One region of the Actinomadura vinacea genome, then DNA from elsewhere that is predicted to be linked to it. Evidence: riboswitches for the same ligand, from Rfam matches in the RefSeq annotation. Region 1 holds a riboswitch; each other region holds the start of a gene.
The links. Region 1 has a riboswitch for cobalamin ahead of ABD340_RS24170 (ribonucleoside-diphosphate reductase subunit alpha). Riboswitches for the same ligand answer to the same signal wherever they lie in the genome.

Region 2: another riboswitch for cobalamin. It lies ahead of ABD340_RS15650 (CbtB domain-containing protein); the one in region 1 lies ahead of ABD340_RS24170 (ribonucleoside-diphosphate reductase subunit alpha).
Region 3: another riboswitch for cobalamin. It lies ahead of cobN (cobaltochelatase subunit CobN); the one in region 1 lies ahead of ABD340_RS24170 (ribonucleoside-diphosphate reductase subunit alpha).

Annotation. Positions count from the first base shown of each region.
Region 1 covers NZ_BAAARW010000019.1:94,901-100,433, forward strand. The annotation lists gene ABD340_RS24165 (ribonucleotide-diphosphate reductase subunit beta) at 1-506, opposite strand, end outside; gene ABD340_RS24170 (ribonucleoside-diphosphate reductase subunit alpha) at 506-2,719, opposite strand; cobalamin riboswitch at 2,827-3,082, opposite strand; gene ABD340_RS24175 (MFS transporter) at 3,189-3,800, shown strand; gene ABD340_RS24180 (copper resistance CopC family protein) at 3,964-4,533, shown strand; gene ABD340_RS24185 (group II truncated hemoglobin) at 4,651-5,418, shown strand; gene ABD340_RS24190 (MFS transporter) at 5,426-5,533, opposite strand, start outside.
Region 2 covers NZ_BAAARW010000012.1:64,071-69,603, forward strand. The annotation lists gene ABD340_RS15645 (AAA family ATPase) at 1-1,448, opposite strand, end outside; cobalamin riboswitch at 1,717-1,901, shown strand; gene ABD340_RS15650 (CbtB domain-containing protein) at 1,933-2,166, shown strand; gene ABD340_RS15655 (CbtA family protein) at 2,190-2,954, shown strand; gene ABD340_RS15660 ((2Fe-2S)-binding protein) at 2,965-3,678, opposite strand; gene ABD340_RS15665 (hypothetical protein) at 3,713-3,835, opposite strand; gene serA (phosphoglycerate dehydrogenase) at 4,070-5,533, opposite strand, start outside.
Region 3 covers NZ_BAAARW010000023.1:38,814-44,346, reverse strand. The annotation lists partial or broken gene ABD340_RS30900 (amino acid permease) at 1-38, shown strand, start outside; partial or broken gene ABD340_RS48305 (hypothetical protein) at 187-276, shown strand; gene cobN (cobaltochelatase subunit CobN) at 455-4,123, opposite strand; cobalamin riboswitch at 4,183-4,307, opposite strand; gene ABD340_RS30885 (general stress protein) at 4,506-4,985, shown strand; gene ABD340_RS30880 (hypothetical protein) at 5,022-5,533, shown strand, end outside.

The DNA.
Region 1 (5,533 bases):
GCGAAGCAGATGAGGTTGAGAAGGAACGAGCGCCGGTCGGTGGGCGTGTGCAACTCGTCCTGGGAGCTGATGGAGTCGATCCAGCGGAAGCAGAACTCGGCCTTGGCCTTGATGGACGGAATGTGCTCGACTGCCGCGAACGCGCGTGCGCGCTCGTCGGCGTCGGGGAGGTAGGTGTCCAGCAGGGTCAGGTAGAACTGGACGTGCACGGCCTCTTCGAACAGCTGCCTGGATAGGTAGAGCCTGGCCTCGGGGGCGTTGATGTGCTTGTAGAGGTTCAGGACGAGGTTGTTGGCCACGATCGAGTCGCCGGTGGCGAAGAACGCGACCAGCCGGTTGACCAGGTGCAGTTCTTCTGGGGTGAGCCGGTTCAGGTCTTGGAGGTCTGAGGCGAGGTCGACCTCTTCTACTGTCCAGGTGTTGCGTATGGCGGCGCGGTAGCGCTCGTAGAAGTCGGGGTAGCGCATGGGGCGCAGGGTCAGGTCCATGCCCGGGTCCAACAGCATTACTGGCACGCCTCGCAGGTCTCGGGGTTCTCCAGGGAGCACATGAGCGTTGTCTGGGCGATGCGGGTTGCCGGACGGGAGCGCAGGTAGTAGGTCGTCTTGAGTCCGCTGCGCCATGCGTAGGCGTACATCGAGGAGAGCTTGCCGATGGTGGGCGTCTCCATGAAGAGGTTCAAGGACTGGCTCTGGTCGATGTAGGGCGTGCGTGCGGCGGCCAGGTCGATGAGTGCCTTCTGGGGGAGTTCCCACGCGGTGCGGTAGAGGTGGCGGAGCTCGGCTGGGAGGTCCAGGCCTTGGACCGAGCCGTTGGAGCGCTTGATCGCGTCTCTGGTGGCGGGCGTCCACAGCCCGAGGCGCTTCAGGTCGTCCACGAGGTAGCCGTTGATCTGCAGGAACTCGCCCGACAGCGTCTCGCGCTTGAAGAGGTTGGACACCTGCGGCTCGATGCACTCGAAGCAGCCCGCGATGGACGCGATCGTAGCGGTCGGCGCGATGGCGATCAGCAGCGAGTTGCGCAGCCCGACCTCGGCGACGCGGGCGCGCAGGGCGTCCCATTCGGCGGCGCGGGCGGGCGCGGCGTCCGGGAAGTGGTCCGGGTGCAGCATGCCGCGCGCGGTGCGGGTGTGCTCGAACGCGGGGAGCGGCCCCAGTTCGGCGGCCAGGTCGGCGGACGTCCTGTAGGCCGCCAGCGCGATCTCCTCGGCGATCAGCGTGGACAGTTCGCGCGCCTCCGCCGAGTCGAACGGCAGCCGCAGCTTGAAGAACACGTCGGCCAGGCCCATCACGCCCAGCCCGACCGGCCGCCACCGCCGGTTGGCGTCCGCGGCCTCCTCGGTCGGGTAGAAGCCGCGGTCGATCGTGCGGTCCAGGAAGCGGACGGCGGTGCGCACGGTGGCCCGCAGCCGCTCCCAGTCGATTCCGTCCGGAGTGGTGTGGGCGGCGAGGTTGATCGAGCCCAGGTTGCACACCGCGGTCTCGCGGTCGCCGGTCACTTCCAGGATCTCGGTGCACAGGTTCGACAGGTGGACGACGCGGCCCGGCTCGGCGGTCTGGTTGCAGGCACGGTTCGCGGCGTCCTTGAACGTCATCCAGCCGTTGCCGGTCTCGGCGAGCGTCCGCATCATCCGGCCGTAGAGGCGGCGCGCCGGAACCTGCCGGACGTACCGGCGCTCCGTCTCCGCGCGGCGGTAGGCGGTGTCGAAGTCGTCGCCCCACAGGTCGGTGAGCTCGGGCACCTCCTTGGGGTCGAACAGCGACCAGGTGCCGTCGGCCTCGACCCGCCGCATGAACTCGTCGGGGATCCAGTTGGCGAGGTTGAGGTTGTGGGTGCGGCGCGCGTCCTCGCCGGTGTTGTCGCGCAGTTCCAGGAACTCCTCGACGTCGGCGTGCCAGGGTTCCAGGTAGACGCAGGCGGCGCCCTTGCGCCTGCCGCCCTGGTTGACGGCGGCGACGGACGAGTCGAGGGTGCGCAGCCAGGGGACGATCCCGTTGGAGTGCCCGTTGGTGCCGCGGATCAGCGACCCGCGCGCCCGGATCCGGGTCCAGGAGATCCCGATCCCGCCGGCGTACTTGCTGAGCCGCGCGACCTGCCCGTACCGCTCGTAGATCGATTCCAGCTCGTCGCGGGGCGAGTCGAGCAGGAAGCACGACGACAGCTGCGGGCGGCGGGCGGCGGAGTTGAAGAGCGTGGGCGAGCTGGGCAGGTACGACAGCGTGCTGAGCAGCCCGTACAGTTCGGCGGCCTCGCCGATGTCCGCGGCCAGCCCGCAGGCGACGCGCAGGAAGAAGTGCTGCGGGCGCTCCAGGGCGCGGCGGGTGCTCGGATGCCGCAGCAGGTAGCGGTCGTAGAGGGTGCGGAGCCCGAAGTACTCGAAGCGGTCGTCGGCGTCATCGTCGATCAGCGCGTCCAGCTCGGTGGCGTGGGCGGCGACGAACGCGGCGGGCGCGTCGGCGAGGAGCCCCTGCGCGTGCGAGGCGGCGACCGACTCGGAGAAGGCCCGCACCCCTTCGGCCGCGGTCTCGTCGGCGATCTTCAGGCTCAGCAGGCGGGCCGCGACCTTGGCGTACGCGGGCTCCGCGGCGACGAGGGCGGCGGCCTCGGCGATCGCCTGGTCGCGGTCTTCCCGTCGCACCCGTGCCGGGTCGGCTTCGGGCAGGCCCGCGCAGGCCTGCTCGACCTCGGCGGCCAGCCGGTCGATGACTTGCTGTGTCACGTGTTCTGCTCTCTCCGTCGCGAGCTGCTCGCCTCGCCGGGAGCGGGCACGCGAACGGGGGCGCGGCGGCATGCCGCGCACCGTCCACCGGCCCTCCCGCGAGGCCTGGACGAACATCGGTGCCGGCAGGTCTTCGGACTCGCGGGCACCGCGCCGTCCGGACGTCCGGACGGCGCGACCTAGTGGCCGTCGCTTCCCGGCGCTCACGCGCCAGTGCCTATGACGGCGGTCGTTCCCGCTCACCGCTGCGGGGCAGTCCCGGAATTGGCGGCGCCGATGGCGGCAGCGCACGTCGCACCGGGTTCCCTCTTACGACGCCCGAGCCGTTGGCGGCACGGGCGAACCAGCACGGGCAAGACCCTACATCTGGGTGGACCGGTTCGCGACACCACAACATGTTGGGCGTGTCGCGTCCTATCCGGGGGGAGGTATAGAGATCACCGGACCGGAGTGGGACGATGAACGGGCCATGTCCCCGCATCCGCTCTTCCGGACCTCGCGGGCGGCCGCCTTCGCCGCCGTCTGCGTGTCGCTGGCGACCCTCGGGCACACCCTGACCTCCACCGTCACGGTCCCGGTCTGGGCGATCGCCGCGGGCTTCGGCGGGGTGCTGGCGGTGGCGCTGGTGCTGGCGGGCCACGAGCGTTCGCTGGCGACGATCCTGGGCGGGCTGCTGGGCGGCCAGTTCGCGCTGCACAGCCTGTACGCGGCGGCCACCGCGCCGCCGCTCCCCGCGCTCCCGGCCGACCCGGCCTCGGGGCACCACCAGATCGCGTCCGTCCCCGGGTACGAGTCGAGCCTGGCGATGACGCTCGCGCACGTGGCCGCCGCCGTCGTCTCGGCCTGGTGGCTGCGGCGCGGCGAGCGGGCGGCCTGGACGCTGGCCCGGCGGGTCGCCGCCCTGGCCGACCGGTCGCTGCGCGTCCTGCTGGTGCTGCTGCGGGTCGAACCGGCCGTCCCTCCGGCGCGTACATCTCCGGTGACGGCGGTGATCGCGACCGGCACCGCCGGCCGCGTCCTGCGGTACCAGGTCGTACGGCGGGGCCCGCCCCGGCGTTCGAGGGCGCTCGCGCACGCCTGACCTGTCCCGATCAGGGGCCGGACGGGCTCGCGGACGGGCGCCGAGCGCCACCGGACGCCGAACACGCGGCGCTTCCGGTTTTCCCGTACGCCTCGAACGTCCAATGGAGATCTCTCATGTCCGTGCTCGCCTCATCCGGAGTCACTCGTGCGAGGAGGCCGTCATGACCATCCGTTCCATCCTGGCCAGGACCGGGCTGGCGGGCGCGCTCGCGGCGGCGACGCTGACGCTGGGCGCGGTGCCCGCGGCGGCGCACACCGCGCTGAAGTCGACCGACCCGAAGGCGAAGGCGGAGGTCGCCCCGCCCCGCGAGATCACGCTCACCTACACCGAGAAGGTCCGGCTGCCCCGGATCGTGCTGACCGGCCCGGGTGACGCCCGGATCGAGAGCGCGCCCGCGACGGTGTCCGGCGACAAGGTCACCCAGCCGGTGAACGGGACGCTCGCGAACGGCACCTACACCGTCGGCTGGCGGGTCGTGTCCGCCGACGGGCACCCGATCTCGGGCACGTTCAAGTTCACGGTGAAGGGCTCGACCGCTTCCGGCCAAGGACAGGCTCCGGCGGCGAACGCGTCCGGCGCGCCCGCTTCGACGCCTTCGGCGAGCAACGCGGCGGGGCAGGAGGAGGCGGAGTCCTCGTCGTCCGGATGGGTGTGGATCGGCGCTGCGGGGCTGGTCGTGGTGCTGCTGATCGGCGGCGTGGCCTGGGCGCGCCGTCCCGCCAAGGACTGAACTCGAGGCGGTGGCCCCTCCGCGGTCGCCCGTCCGGATGACCGCGGAGGGGCCACCGCCCTGGCATGATTACTCCATTACAGCATTACGCTTCTCTCGATACGAGGGTGTGAGACCGTGATCGTCGAGTACATCCGCTACCGCGTCGACCAGGCCGACGCCAGCGAGTTCGAGGCCGCCTACGGGCGCGCCGCCGTCCCGCTGGCGGCCGCCCCCGAATGCGTGGACTACGAGCTGTCCCGGTGCGTCGACGAGCCCGGGTGGTACGTCCTGCGGATCACCTGGACCTCCGCGGACGACCACCTGCAGGGCTTCCGGAACGGCGAGCACTTCGGGGCGTTCTTCGCCGAGATCCGCCCGTTCGTCCAGCGGATTGAGGAGATGCGCCACTACGAGCGCACCGCCGTGCACGGCACCGGCTCCTCCGTACCCACCCTGTACGAGTGGGCGGGCGGCGCCGAGGCGCTGGAACGGCTCACCGAGGCGTTCTACACGCAGGTGCTCCAGGACGACCTCATCGGCCCCCTCTTCGCGGGCATGGACCCGGGCCACCCCAAGTACGTCGCGATGTGGCTGGCCGAGGTCTTCGGCGGACCGTCCCGCTACAGCGACGAGCGCGGCGGCTACCAGCACATGCTCACCCAGCATCTCGGCAAGGGCATCACCGAGCCGCAGCGCCGACGCTGGGTGAGCCTGCTGATGGACGCCGCCGACCAGGTCGGCCTGCCCGACGACCCCGAGTTCCGCGCCGCGTTCTTCGGCTACATCGAGTGGGGCACGCGGCTCGCCTTCGCCAATTCGCAGCCCGGCGCCGAGCCGCCCACGCAGGCTCCCGTCCCGCGTTGGGGCTGGGGCGTCGCGCCGCCGTACATCCCGCACAGCTGAGCCGAGTTCAAGGGCGCACCTTGGCGGCCTCCTCCGTTCGCGTCCGCCATAGGACGAGGAGGCCGACGGCCCCGGCGCATGCGGCGATGGCCATGCCCCAGCGCATGCCCGGCGG
Region 2 (5,533 bases), on a different contig from region 1:
GCCTCCGCCTCGTCGAACCGGGCGGCGTAGACCCGGCCGAGGGCCTGGTAGCCCAGCAGGCTCTGCCGGGACGCGGGTTCGGCGGTCTGGTCGGCGGCCTCGTCCAGCATCCGCTCGGCGCGTTCCTCGTCGCCCAGCCCCATGGCGAGGTTGAACGCCCGCATGGAGACCAGGCCCGCGCGGGTGGGCTCGTCCAGCGGCTCGGCGGCGGCGCGGGCGAGGTGCTCCTCGACCTCGTCGTGCCGTCCGGCCAGGAGCAGGACGGGTGCGATCCGCACGGTCGCGGCGGCGTCGACGCCCGCGGCCAGCGCGGCCCGCCCGCAGCGCTCCGCCAGGTCCATGTCGTGCAGCGTCCACGCCTGCCCGCACGCGGCCAGGAGCAGGTCGCCGCCCGCGGGGGCGCCGGCGTCCAGGTGCCACGCGGCGACCCGGAGCACGTCGCCGTGCCGGCGCATGCCGGTGCCCTGCAGCGCCGCGGCGAGGGCGGCCAGGCGTTCCCGGACGCGTTCGGGGCCCGCGTGCGCCCGCGCGACCTCCCCGTACAGCGGGTGCGCGGTTCTGATCTCCAGCCGGCGGCCGACGCCGGAGGAGGCGATCAGGTGCCGGGCCTCGGCACGTTCCACGGCGTCCTCGGAGGTCAGGGCGGCCAGCGTGGCGGCGCCCAGCGGCTCGCCTAGCGCCGCGTACTCCAGGACCTCGCGCTCGGCCTCGTCGAGCGTGCCCAGCCGCGCCTCGATCAGCTCGCGCAGCCGGGGGCTCAGCGGCAGGTCGCCGTGCCAGTGCCAGACCCCGCGGGCCTCGGCCAGCCGCCGCTCGCCCAGTCCCGTCAGCACCAGCTCGTGCAGGAACAGCAGGTTGCCCTGGGTGCTGTGGTAGAGCCGCCGGGCGGTGGCGGCGCCCAGCTGCCCGTCCAGCGCGGCCTCCACGACCGCCTGGCTCTCGGCCATCGTCAGCGGGACCAGATCGAGGCGCCGGGCCAGGTCGTCCTTCCAGAGCGCCGTCACGGGGTCGGGCACGGCCGCACCCGTCCGTACGGTCGCCACGACCCGCGCCTCCCGGTGCAGGACGAGATGGTGCACCAGGGCGGCGGAGGTCGGGTCGAGCAGGTGGGCGTCGTCCACCGTGACCAGAAGCGGGGCGGCGGCGAGGGAACGCAGCGCCTCGCTCGCCCAGCGCAGCGGGTTGACGATCGCCGTCGCCACGCCCTCGACCGGGAGGACGTGCCCGAACGCCCCGAACGGGATGCCCGCGTCGGCGACCGTCCCGCAGGCCCGCACGACCGTGAACGCCGCCGGCTCCAGCCGGTCCAGCGCCTCCTTGACCAGCCGCGTCTTGCCCACCCCGGCGTCGCCCGCCACCACCACGCCCTGCACGGTCCGTTCGGACAGCAGGGAACCCACCTCATCGAGCGCCGACGTACGGCCTGTGAACGGCCAGGAGGTACGCACAACAGGATCGTACGACGCCCGCCCGGCGCGGCCATGGCGAATTGAGTAGGGGCTACTCATGTGCCTCGCGGCCCGCTGCTCCACTCTCATTACAGGGAGCTTTTCCGGTACGCCTGCCAGCCCTCCGGAGGGGCGCCCTGTACGCCCCGGTGGCGGCCGGCCGATTCACCGCCGCCGGTTTCGGGAGGGGGCACCGTCCGTATCTCCAGCGGGGGGAGATGCGAACGGTGTCCCCTCTCTCACGACTTGACGTGAAGGGCGGTCAAAGGGGACCCTCAGGGCGACAAGTTCACAAATGAGGCGACGGTGCGCAGGAACCTGGTGCGATTCCAGGACGGTCCCGCCACTGTGACCAGGGAGTCTCCCCCCACGCGACCACGGCCGAACGGCTGGAAGGTCGGCGGGAGGCGGTGATCTGGGAGTCAGGAGACTGACCCGTCGTCCTCCCGTACCGGGGCGAGTGCACCCCGTGAGGAGATCCGCCATGGCCCAGCCCGCCGTTCCCCCGACGCAGGCCGCGCAGTCGCGCCCGGTCGCCGTCCCGCAGCGCGTCCCCGTCCGCGAGATCCTGCCCTGGGCCCTGTTCGCCCTGGTCCTGGGCGCGGCACTGCTCTACTTCGTCGGCGCCGAGCAGGGCGCCACCTCGCTGATCGGCGGCACGTGGGTTCACGAGTTCACGCACGACGGCCGGCACCTGCTCGGCTTCCCCTGCCACTGATGGCCGCGGAGCGATCGCCGGCGATGAGACCCCTGCTGGTCCGCGGCATGATCGCCGGTCTGGTCGCGGCGGCGGCCGGGCTGCTGGTCGCGTGGATCTACGGTGAACCCCAGGTCGCGAACGCGATCTCCTTCGAGGAGGCCCAGGCGGCCGCCGAGCACGGCGCGGCCGGCCACGCCGAGGAAGAGGAGGTGGTGAGCCGGACGGTCCAGCAGACCGTCGGGCTCGTCACGGCCATGGCGGTGTACGGAACGGCGATCGGCGGCCTGTTCTCCATCGCGTTCGCGTTCGCCCACGGGCGGATCGGGACGCTCGGCGCCCGCGCCACGTCCGGCCTCGTGGCGCTGCTCGGATTCACGGCGGTGGTGCTGGTGCCGTTCCTGAAGTACCCGCCCACTCCCCCGGCGGTCGGGAATCCCGGCACCATCGGCGGGCGCACGGCGCTCTACTTCGGCATGGTGGCGCTGGGCGTGCTCGCCACGGTCGCCGCCGTGATCGTCTTCGGCCGGCTGGCGGCGCGGCTGGGAACCTGGAGCGCCGCGATCGTCTCGACGGCCGGGTTCGCGGCCGTGGTCGCGGTGGTGTTCCGGCTCACGCCCCGCCCCGACGCGGTGGCCGAGGGCTTCCCCGCGACCGTCCTGTGGGACTTCCGGATCGCGTCGCTGGGCGTCCATGTGGTGCTGTGGGCGACGCTCGGGCTGCTGTTCGGCGCCCTCACCGAACGGGCGTTCCAGCGGCACCGGGCGCCCCTTGCCGAGGCGGAGGGCGAACCCGTCCCGGCGGCCTAGTGCGAGCGCTTCAGCGGCGGAGCAGGCAGCAGTCGCCGCACATCTCGCCGCCGGGCGGTACCCGGTAGTAGAGGCAGCAGCTGCGCCGGACGAAGCCGCGCCGGTCGAACGTCCCTGTGCCCGCGAGCGGTTCGCGCGCGAACAGCTCGGCGACCAGGGGCCGTACCGGCGCGGCCGGCCCGGCGTTCAGGGTTCCGGCAACGGTTCCTGCCAAGGCGGACGCGGCGTTGCCCCACAGCAGGCCGTCGGCCAGCCGGACGAAGCCGAGCATCGTCTCGCGCAGCGGCCGCAGCTGGCCGTCGACGACCTCGCGGTGGACCAGTTCGGCGCGTTCGGCGGTGGTGCCCGCGCGGCGTCCCGCCGGGGCGGCCAGCCAGAGCGCGATCGGCGCGCCGGGCGCCCAGCGCCAGTGCAGGCCGGACAGCTCCGGGACGATCCCGCGCGCCGCGGCCGTGACCATCGGCGACCAGAGCCGCGCGGCCAGCCCCTGGAAGAGGATCGAGGCCGCGACCCGCCGCTCGGTGGTGCCGAGCCGTTCCGCGTACGCCTCGGTCAGCCCGATCAGGCGTGCCGTGTCGCGTTCGGGCATCGGGCGCCAGGTCGGGTCGACCTCCTGGTCGGGATCGGTGACGATCTCGAAGAACGGGCCGCGCGCGGCGGCCTCGGCCAGGGCCGCGGTGACCTCGCGCGGTTCGGCCCGTTCCACCGTGGATTCCGCCGTCATGCCCCCCATGATCTCATCGGGGACGGCCGGGCGGTCAGCTGGCGGGGCGGCCGCCGTTGTCGCGGCGGTCCAGCGCGGTCTGCAGTGCCCGCGCGGCCTCCTCGTCGGCGTCGTCGGAGGCGGCGGTGGTCATGCTCAGGGAGTTCAGGGTGCTCATGGGGTGTGCTCCGTAGCGTCGCGTGGAACGGGTGGCGATGGCTGACAGGGCTTACGGCCAGTGCCGGACTCCGCGACGGGGGTGGCCCGCCTATCGGGCCCCGTCGCGGCGGCGAAGGATCACTACGAAGCGCCGCATGGCAATACCACGTTACCTGGCGTTCACCTGACTGTCTTGACCCGTGGCCGAACTTCTCACATGCCGAGACGTCGCCCGGCCACGGGCTCCCGCGTCTCAGCCGTCCAGGTCGACCCGGCGGCCGGTGTCGGCGCCGATCTCGTTCTTGATCACATCGAGCAGCTGGGCCGGGATGGCCGAGTCGACGGTCAGCGCGATCAGCGCCCGGCCGCCCTTGGTGTCGCGGCCGACCTGCATGCTGGCGATGTTGACCCCGGCGTCGCCGAGCAGCCGGCCGACCACCCCGACGATCCCGGGCCGGTCGGAGTAGACGAAGAAGGCCATGTGCTCGGTCGGCACCAGTTCCATCTGGTAGCCGTTGACCTCGATGATCCGCTCGATGTGCTTGGGCCCGGTCAGCGTGCCCGACACCGACACGACCGAGCCGTCGGCCATCGTGCCGCGCACCTGCACCACGTTGCGCCAGTCGGGGCTGTCGTCGGAGGTGGTGAGGGTGACCTCCACGCCCCGGTCGCGGGCCAGCAGCGGGGCGTTGACGAACGTCACCGCCTCCTCGATGACGTCCACGAACACGCCCTTGAGCGCGGCCAGCTCCAGCACCTTGACGTCGTGCTCGGCGATCTCGCCGCGGACCACCACGTCCAGCCGGACCGGCACGCCGCCGGCCAGCCCGGTGAAGATCCGGCCCAGCTTCTCGGCCAGTGGCAGGCCGGGCTTGACGTCCTCGGCGACCGCGCCGCCCTGGACGTTGACCGCGTCCGGCACGAACTCGCCCGACAGCGCCAGCTTCACCGAGCGGGCGACCTGGGTGCCGGCCTTCTCCTGCGCCTCGTGGGTGCTGGCCCCCAGGTGCGGGGTGACCACCACGTTGTCGTGGTGGAACAGCGGGCTCTCGGTGCACGGCTCGGTGCTGAACACGTCGATGCCGGCGCCGGCCACCCGGCCGTCCTTGAGAGCCAGGTCCAGCGCCGCCTCGTCGACGATCCCGCCGCGGGCGGCGTTGACGATCCGCACGGTCGGCTTGACCCGCTGCAGCTCCCGGTCGCCGATCAGCCCGAGGGTCTCGGCGGTCTTGGGCAGGTGCACGGTGATGAAGTCGCTCTCGGCCAGCAGCTCCTCGAGCGTGACCAGCTTCACCCCGAGCTGGGCGGCGCGGGCGGCCTGCACGTAGGGGTCGAAGGCGACGACGTTCATGTCGAAGGAGGCCAGCCGCTGGGCCACCAGCACGCCGATCCGGCCGAGGCCCAGCACGCCGACGGTCTTGCCCTGCAGCTCGACGCCGGTGTACTTGGAGCGCTTCCACTCGCCCTGCTTGAGCGCGGAATGGCCCTGTGGCACGTTCCGGGCGGTCGCCAGCAGCAGCGCGATCGCGTGCTCGGCGGCGGTGACGATGTTGGAGGTCGGCGCGTTGACGACCATGACGCCGGCCTTGGTGGCGGCCTCGACGTCGACGTTGTCGAGCCCGACGCCCGCCCGCGCGACCACGCGCAGCCGGCGCGCGTGCTGGAACACCTCCGCGGTGACCTTGGTGGCGCTGCGCACGATCAGCGCGTCGACGTC
Region 3 (5,533 bases), on a different contig from region 1:
CGGTGCGGTCGTTCGGCGAGTTCGAGTTCTGGTTCGCCTCGATCAAGGTCGCCGCGATCGTGGTCTTCCTGGTGCTGGGCGCGCTGGCCGTGCTGGGCCTGTGGCCGGACGCCCGGCGGCCTGGGCACGCTCACCGGCCGGGGCGGGCTCGTCCCCAACGGCGTCACCTCGATCTTCTCCGCGATCGTGGCGGTGATGTTCGCCTTCGGCGGCACCGAGATCGTCACCATCGCCGCCGCCGAGAGCCGCGAGCCGGGCCGCGAGGTGGCCCGCGCCACCGGGAACGTGCTGTGGCGGGTCGCGCTGTTCTACGTCCTGGATGCTGTTCATGCCGGACCAGCGCTCCCAGCTCCTCGCCTCGGCCGCCAGCCTCGCCCTGGCCGCCGCGCTCTACCCGCTGCGCCGCCGCTTCGGGAAGCACCCGCCGGTGACCACCGTGCGGGTGATCGACCGCTCACTCTGACCCCGCCTCCAGGTCTCCTTCGAGCGCCAGGTAGGTCTCCTTCAGGCGGTTCAGAACGTCCGGATCCGGCTCGGCCCAGAGACGGCGCTCGGCGGCCTCCAGAAGGCGTTCGGTGATGCCGCGCAGGGCCCACGGGTTGGACTGCTCCATGAACTCCCGGGTCTCGTCGTCGAAGACGTACTCCTCGGCGAGGGTCTGGTACATCCAGTCGTCCACGACGCCGGCGGTGGCGTCGTAGCCGAACAGGTAGTCGACCGTCGCGGCCAGCTCGAACGCGCCCTTGTAGCCGTGCCGCCGCATCGCCGCTATCCAGCGCGGGTTCACCACCCGCGCGCGGAAGACGCGGTGCGTCTCCTCGGCGAGGGAACGGGTCTTCACCTGCTCGGGAAGCGCCGAGTCGCCCACGTAGGCGGCGGGGCTCTTGCCCGTGAGGGAGCGGACCATGGCCACCATGCCGCCGTGGTACTGGAAGTAGTCGTCGGAGTCGACGATGTCGTGCTCGCGGGTGTCCTGGTTCTTGGCGGCGACCGCGATGCGGCGGAACGAGGACTCCATGTCGGCGCGGGCCTCGCGGCCGTCCAGGCCCCGGCCGTAGGCGTAGCCGCCCCACACCGCGTACACCTCGGCCAGGTCGGCGTCGTCGCGCCAGTTGCGCGCGTCGATCAGCGGCAGCAGCCCGGCCCCGTACGCGCCCGGCTTCGAGCCGAAGATCCGGGACGTGGCGCGCCGCCAGTCGCCGTGCCGGGCGTGGTCCTCGGCCGCGTGCCGGCGCAGATAGTTCGCGTCGGCCGGTTCGTCCAGGTCGGCGACAGCACTGATCGCGTCGTCCAGGAGCGCGATGACGTGCGGGAACGCGTCCCGGAAGAAGCCGGAGATGCGGACGGTGACATCGATCCGCGGCCGGCCCAGCTCCGCCGCCGGGACGATCTCGAACCCGGTGACCCGGCGGGAGGCGTCGTCCCAGACCGGGCGGCAGCCGATCAGCGCCAGCACCTCGGCGATGTCGTCGCCCTGGGTCCGCATCGCCGCGGTCCCCCAGACGGTGAGGCCCACGCTGGACGGGTACTCGCCGGTGTCCGCCAGATGCCGTGCGATCAGCGAGTCGGCGAGGGCGACGCCGACCTCCCACGAGTTGCGCGACGGGATCGCCTTCGGGTCGACCGAATAGAAGTTGCGGCCGGTCGGCAGCACGTTGACCAGGCCCCGGGTGGGCGACCCGGACGGCCCGGCGGGCACGTGCCCGCCGTCCAGCGCGTGCAGCACGGCGCCGATCTCCCCCGAGGTCGCCTCCAGCCGCGGCACCACCTCCGCCGCACCGAACGCCAGCAGCCGCACCACGTCCGGGACCTCGCGGCCGAACACCGCCTCGCAGACGCTCTCGGCGGTGGCGACGTCCCAGCCCGCGCGCTCCATGCCCTCGACGAGCCCGCGGGCGACCCGCTCCAGCAGGTCGATCACGTCCGAGGCGGTGCGGGCCGGGCCGTCCGCCAGCGCCGTCAGCCCGGTCAGGTCCTCCTCGACGCGGTGGCCCGGGTCGGCGAGGAGCCGCTTCTCGTCCAGGCCGAACTCGGCCGCCAGCGCCGACCGCAGCCCCGGCATCGCACCCGCGACACCGCCCCACACCTGGGCGGCGCGCAGCACCGCCAGCACCAGGTTGACGCGCGCCTCGTCCACCGGCTGCCGCCCCAGGACGTGCAGGCCGTCGCGGATCTGCACGTCCTTGATCTCGCACAGGTACCCGTCGACGTGCAGGATGAAGTCGTCGAACTCCGACTCGCCGGGCATCTCGTCCTGGTGCAGGTCGTGGTGCAGCTGGGCGGCCTGCACCAGCGTCCAGATCTGCGCCCGGACGGCCGGGAGCTTGGCCGGGTCCAGGTCGGCGACGGTGGCGTACTCGTCCAGCAACTGCTCCAGCTTGGCCAGGTCGCCGTACGACTCGGCGCGCGCCATCGGCGGCACCAGGTGGTCGACGACCGTGGCGTGGCCGCGCCGCTTCGCCTGCGTGCCCTCGCCCGGGTCGTTCACGATGAACGGGTAGACCAGCGGCAGGTCGCCGAGCACCGCGTCCGGGGCGCAGCCGTCCGACAGCCCGAGGCCCTTGCCGGGCAGCCATTCGAGCGTGCCGTGCTTGCCGAGGTGCACCACCGCGTCCGCGCCGAACTCCCGGTCGAGCCAGCGGTAGGCTGCCAGGTAGTGGTGCGACGGCGGCAGGTCGGGGTCGTGGTAGATCGCGACCGGGTTCTCGCCGAAGCCCCGCGGCGGCTGGATCATCAGGATCACGTTCCCGAAGCGCAGCGAGGCCAGCACGACATCGTCGCCGTCCACGTACAGCTCGCCGGGCGGCTCGCCCCAGTGCCCGCGGACGCCCTCGCGCAGCCCCTCCGGCAGCGCCTCGAACCAGCGCCGGTAGTCGTCCAGGCGGACCCGGGCCGACGCCCGCGCCAGCTGCTCCTCGGTGAGCCACTCCACATCGTGCCCCCCGGCGGCGATCAGCCGGTGGATCAGCGGATCGCCGTCGTCGGGGTCGCGCCACAGCTCGTCGTCGTCCCCCAGGTCGTAACCGGCCGCGCCCATCTCCCGCAGCAGCTGGACGGCCGACACAGGCGTGTCCAGCCCGACCGCGTTGCCGACCCGCGAATGCTTGGTCGGATAAGAGGACAGCACGACCGCGACCCGCTTGTCCCCGTTCGCCTTGTGCCTGAGCCGGGCGTGCCGCACCGCGATGCCCGCGACCCGGTCCGCGCGCTCCGGATCGGCGACGTAGACGGGCACGCCGCCGGGCCCCTCCTCCTTGAACGAGAACGGCACCGAGATCAGCCGGCCGTCGAACTCGGGGATCGCGACCTGCATCGCGGCGTCCATCGGCGTCAGCGCCCCGTCCGACTCCCGCCAAGCGGCCCGGCTCGACGTCAGGCACAGCCCCTGGACGACCGGAACGTCCAGATCCGCCAGCGCGCCCGCGTCCCAGGAGTCCTCGTCACCACCCGCCGACGCGTCCGCGGCCACCGCACCGCCGCCCGCCAGCACCGTCGCGACCAGCGCGTCGACCCGTCCCAGAATTTCCAGCAAACCCTCGTCGGCGCCGCGCAGCGAACCGCAGAAGACCGGCAGCGCGTTGCCGCCCTGCGCCTCGACGCGCTCGCACAGCACGTCCACGAACGCCGTGTTCCCCGACAGCTCGTGCGCCCGGTAGAACACGATCCCCACCGTCGGCCTGCCCGGCTCCACCCGATGATCGCCGTGCACTCCGTACGACGGCATCGAGACCGGCGGCGCGAAGCCCTCACCCGTCAGCAGCACCGTGTCGCTCAGGAAACGGGCCAGCTCCCGCAGGTTGGCGACACCGCCCTCGCGCAGGTAGTCCAACGCCTCCGCCGCCACGCCCGCCGGGACGGTCGACAGCGCCATCAGCTCCGCGTCCGGGTCGGCCTCCCCGCCCAGCAGCACCAGCGGCACCCCCGCCTCCCGCAGCCGGTCGACGCCCTCGGGCCAGGTCTTGCGCCCGCCCAGCAGCCGCACGACGACGACATCGGCGTCCCCGACCAGCCCGTCCAGCTCATCGAGCCCGATCCGGACCGGGTTCGCCGTCGCATACCCGGCGTCGGCCGCGCGCGCGGCGAGCAGTTCGGTGTCGGCGGTGGACAGCAGCAGGGCACGCATCGGCAAGCCTCCCCCGGGGTCTCCGCGCCCCGGCTCGGTGAAGAGGTCACGACGGCGCGGAGTCTCCTGACTCCCGGATCGACGTCGCGCCCTCGGCCTTCCAGCGTCACCGCCGTGGCCGCGAACGAGGGCGTACTCCCCGGTCACAGTTGCGGGACAGCTCCGGATTCACACCGGATTCCTCACCCGCCGTCGCCGCCATCGTAGCCCGCGCCCTCCGGGGTGCAGCGGGCTGCACCCCCGTTCCCGGGAGCGCACCCGTGGTCCGCCCACGCACCGCCCGGCCCAGCGGTACAAATCCGCCCCTGTCCCACGGAAGGGGTGCGTCCCGGGGAACCGTGGGTAGTCCAGCGGTAACGCCACCGAAGACGAGGATGGATCCATGTCCACGCATGCGGGTCCGCCCGCGACCGAGCGTCCGGTCGTCGGGTCCTACGACACCTACGCCGCCGCCCAGCGTGCGGTCGACTTCCTCTCCGACGACAAGTTCCCGGTCGAGCGGACGGCCATCATCGGCTCCGACCTGAAGATGGTCGAGACCGTCCTGGGCCGGCTCACCGTCGGCCGCGCCGCCATGGCCGGCGCCGGCAGCGGCGCCTGGTTCGGCCTGCTGGTCGGCCTCCTCCTCACCCTGTTCACCCGCAACCACAGCGAGGTGTTCCCGCTGCTGCTGGGCGGCGTCGTGTTCGGCGCGGCCTTCGGCGCGATCTTCGGCGCCATCGCCCAGGCCCTCACCGGCGGCCGCCGCGACTTCACCTCCCGCAGCCAGATCGTGGCGAGCCGGTACGACGTCGTCGCCGACGCCGAAGTCGCCGAGGACGCCAAGAACCGCCTGATCAAACTCTCCTGGCGAGAGGACTGATCATCCACCGGCGAGATGATGCGTATCATCCCCACGATGGAGATCAATGAGCGCGTCGTACCGCCGGACGACCAGCTGGCGGACCTGGCGCTGTGGCTGCGCGACTCGTCGACCGGGGACTGGAGCCACGACACTCTGCGCCGGCTGGTGAAAACGCGCGGCTGGGCCACCGGCGACGACGATCCCACGCTCGTGCGCACCGGCCTGCCCACGGGCGACGCACGCCTCCTCCCGGCCGGCCTAGCCGTCCCGGTGGGGCTCGCCGCCCCGTCCCCCCTCGCGCAGGCGGACTGCTTCCGTCACGTGGCCCAGGTGGTCAGGAACGCGCTAGGCCCCGCCTCCGTCGCGGGAAGCTACGGAGAACACCGTCCTTTCAATGCCCACGGACCCGCCTGGGGCAACCCCTACCTTCGCTGGCTCCGCCCCGCCCAAAGCGTCGAGCTGCGCGCCGGCGCTCACGGCCCGGAAGTCGTGCTCACCCAGACCGACCAATGGGCGGAGTGGCTGATTCGCCAGGGGCAGGGCCGACCTATGGACGTCACGGGATT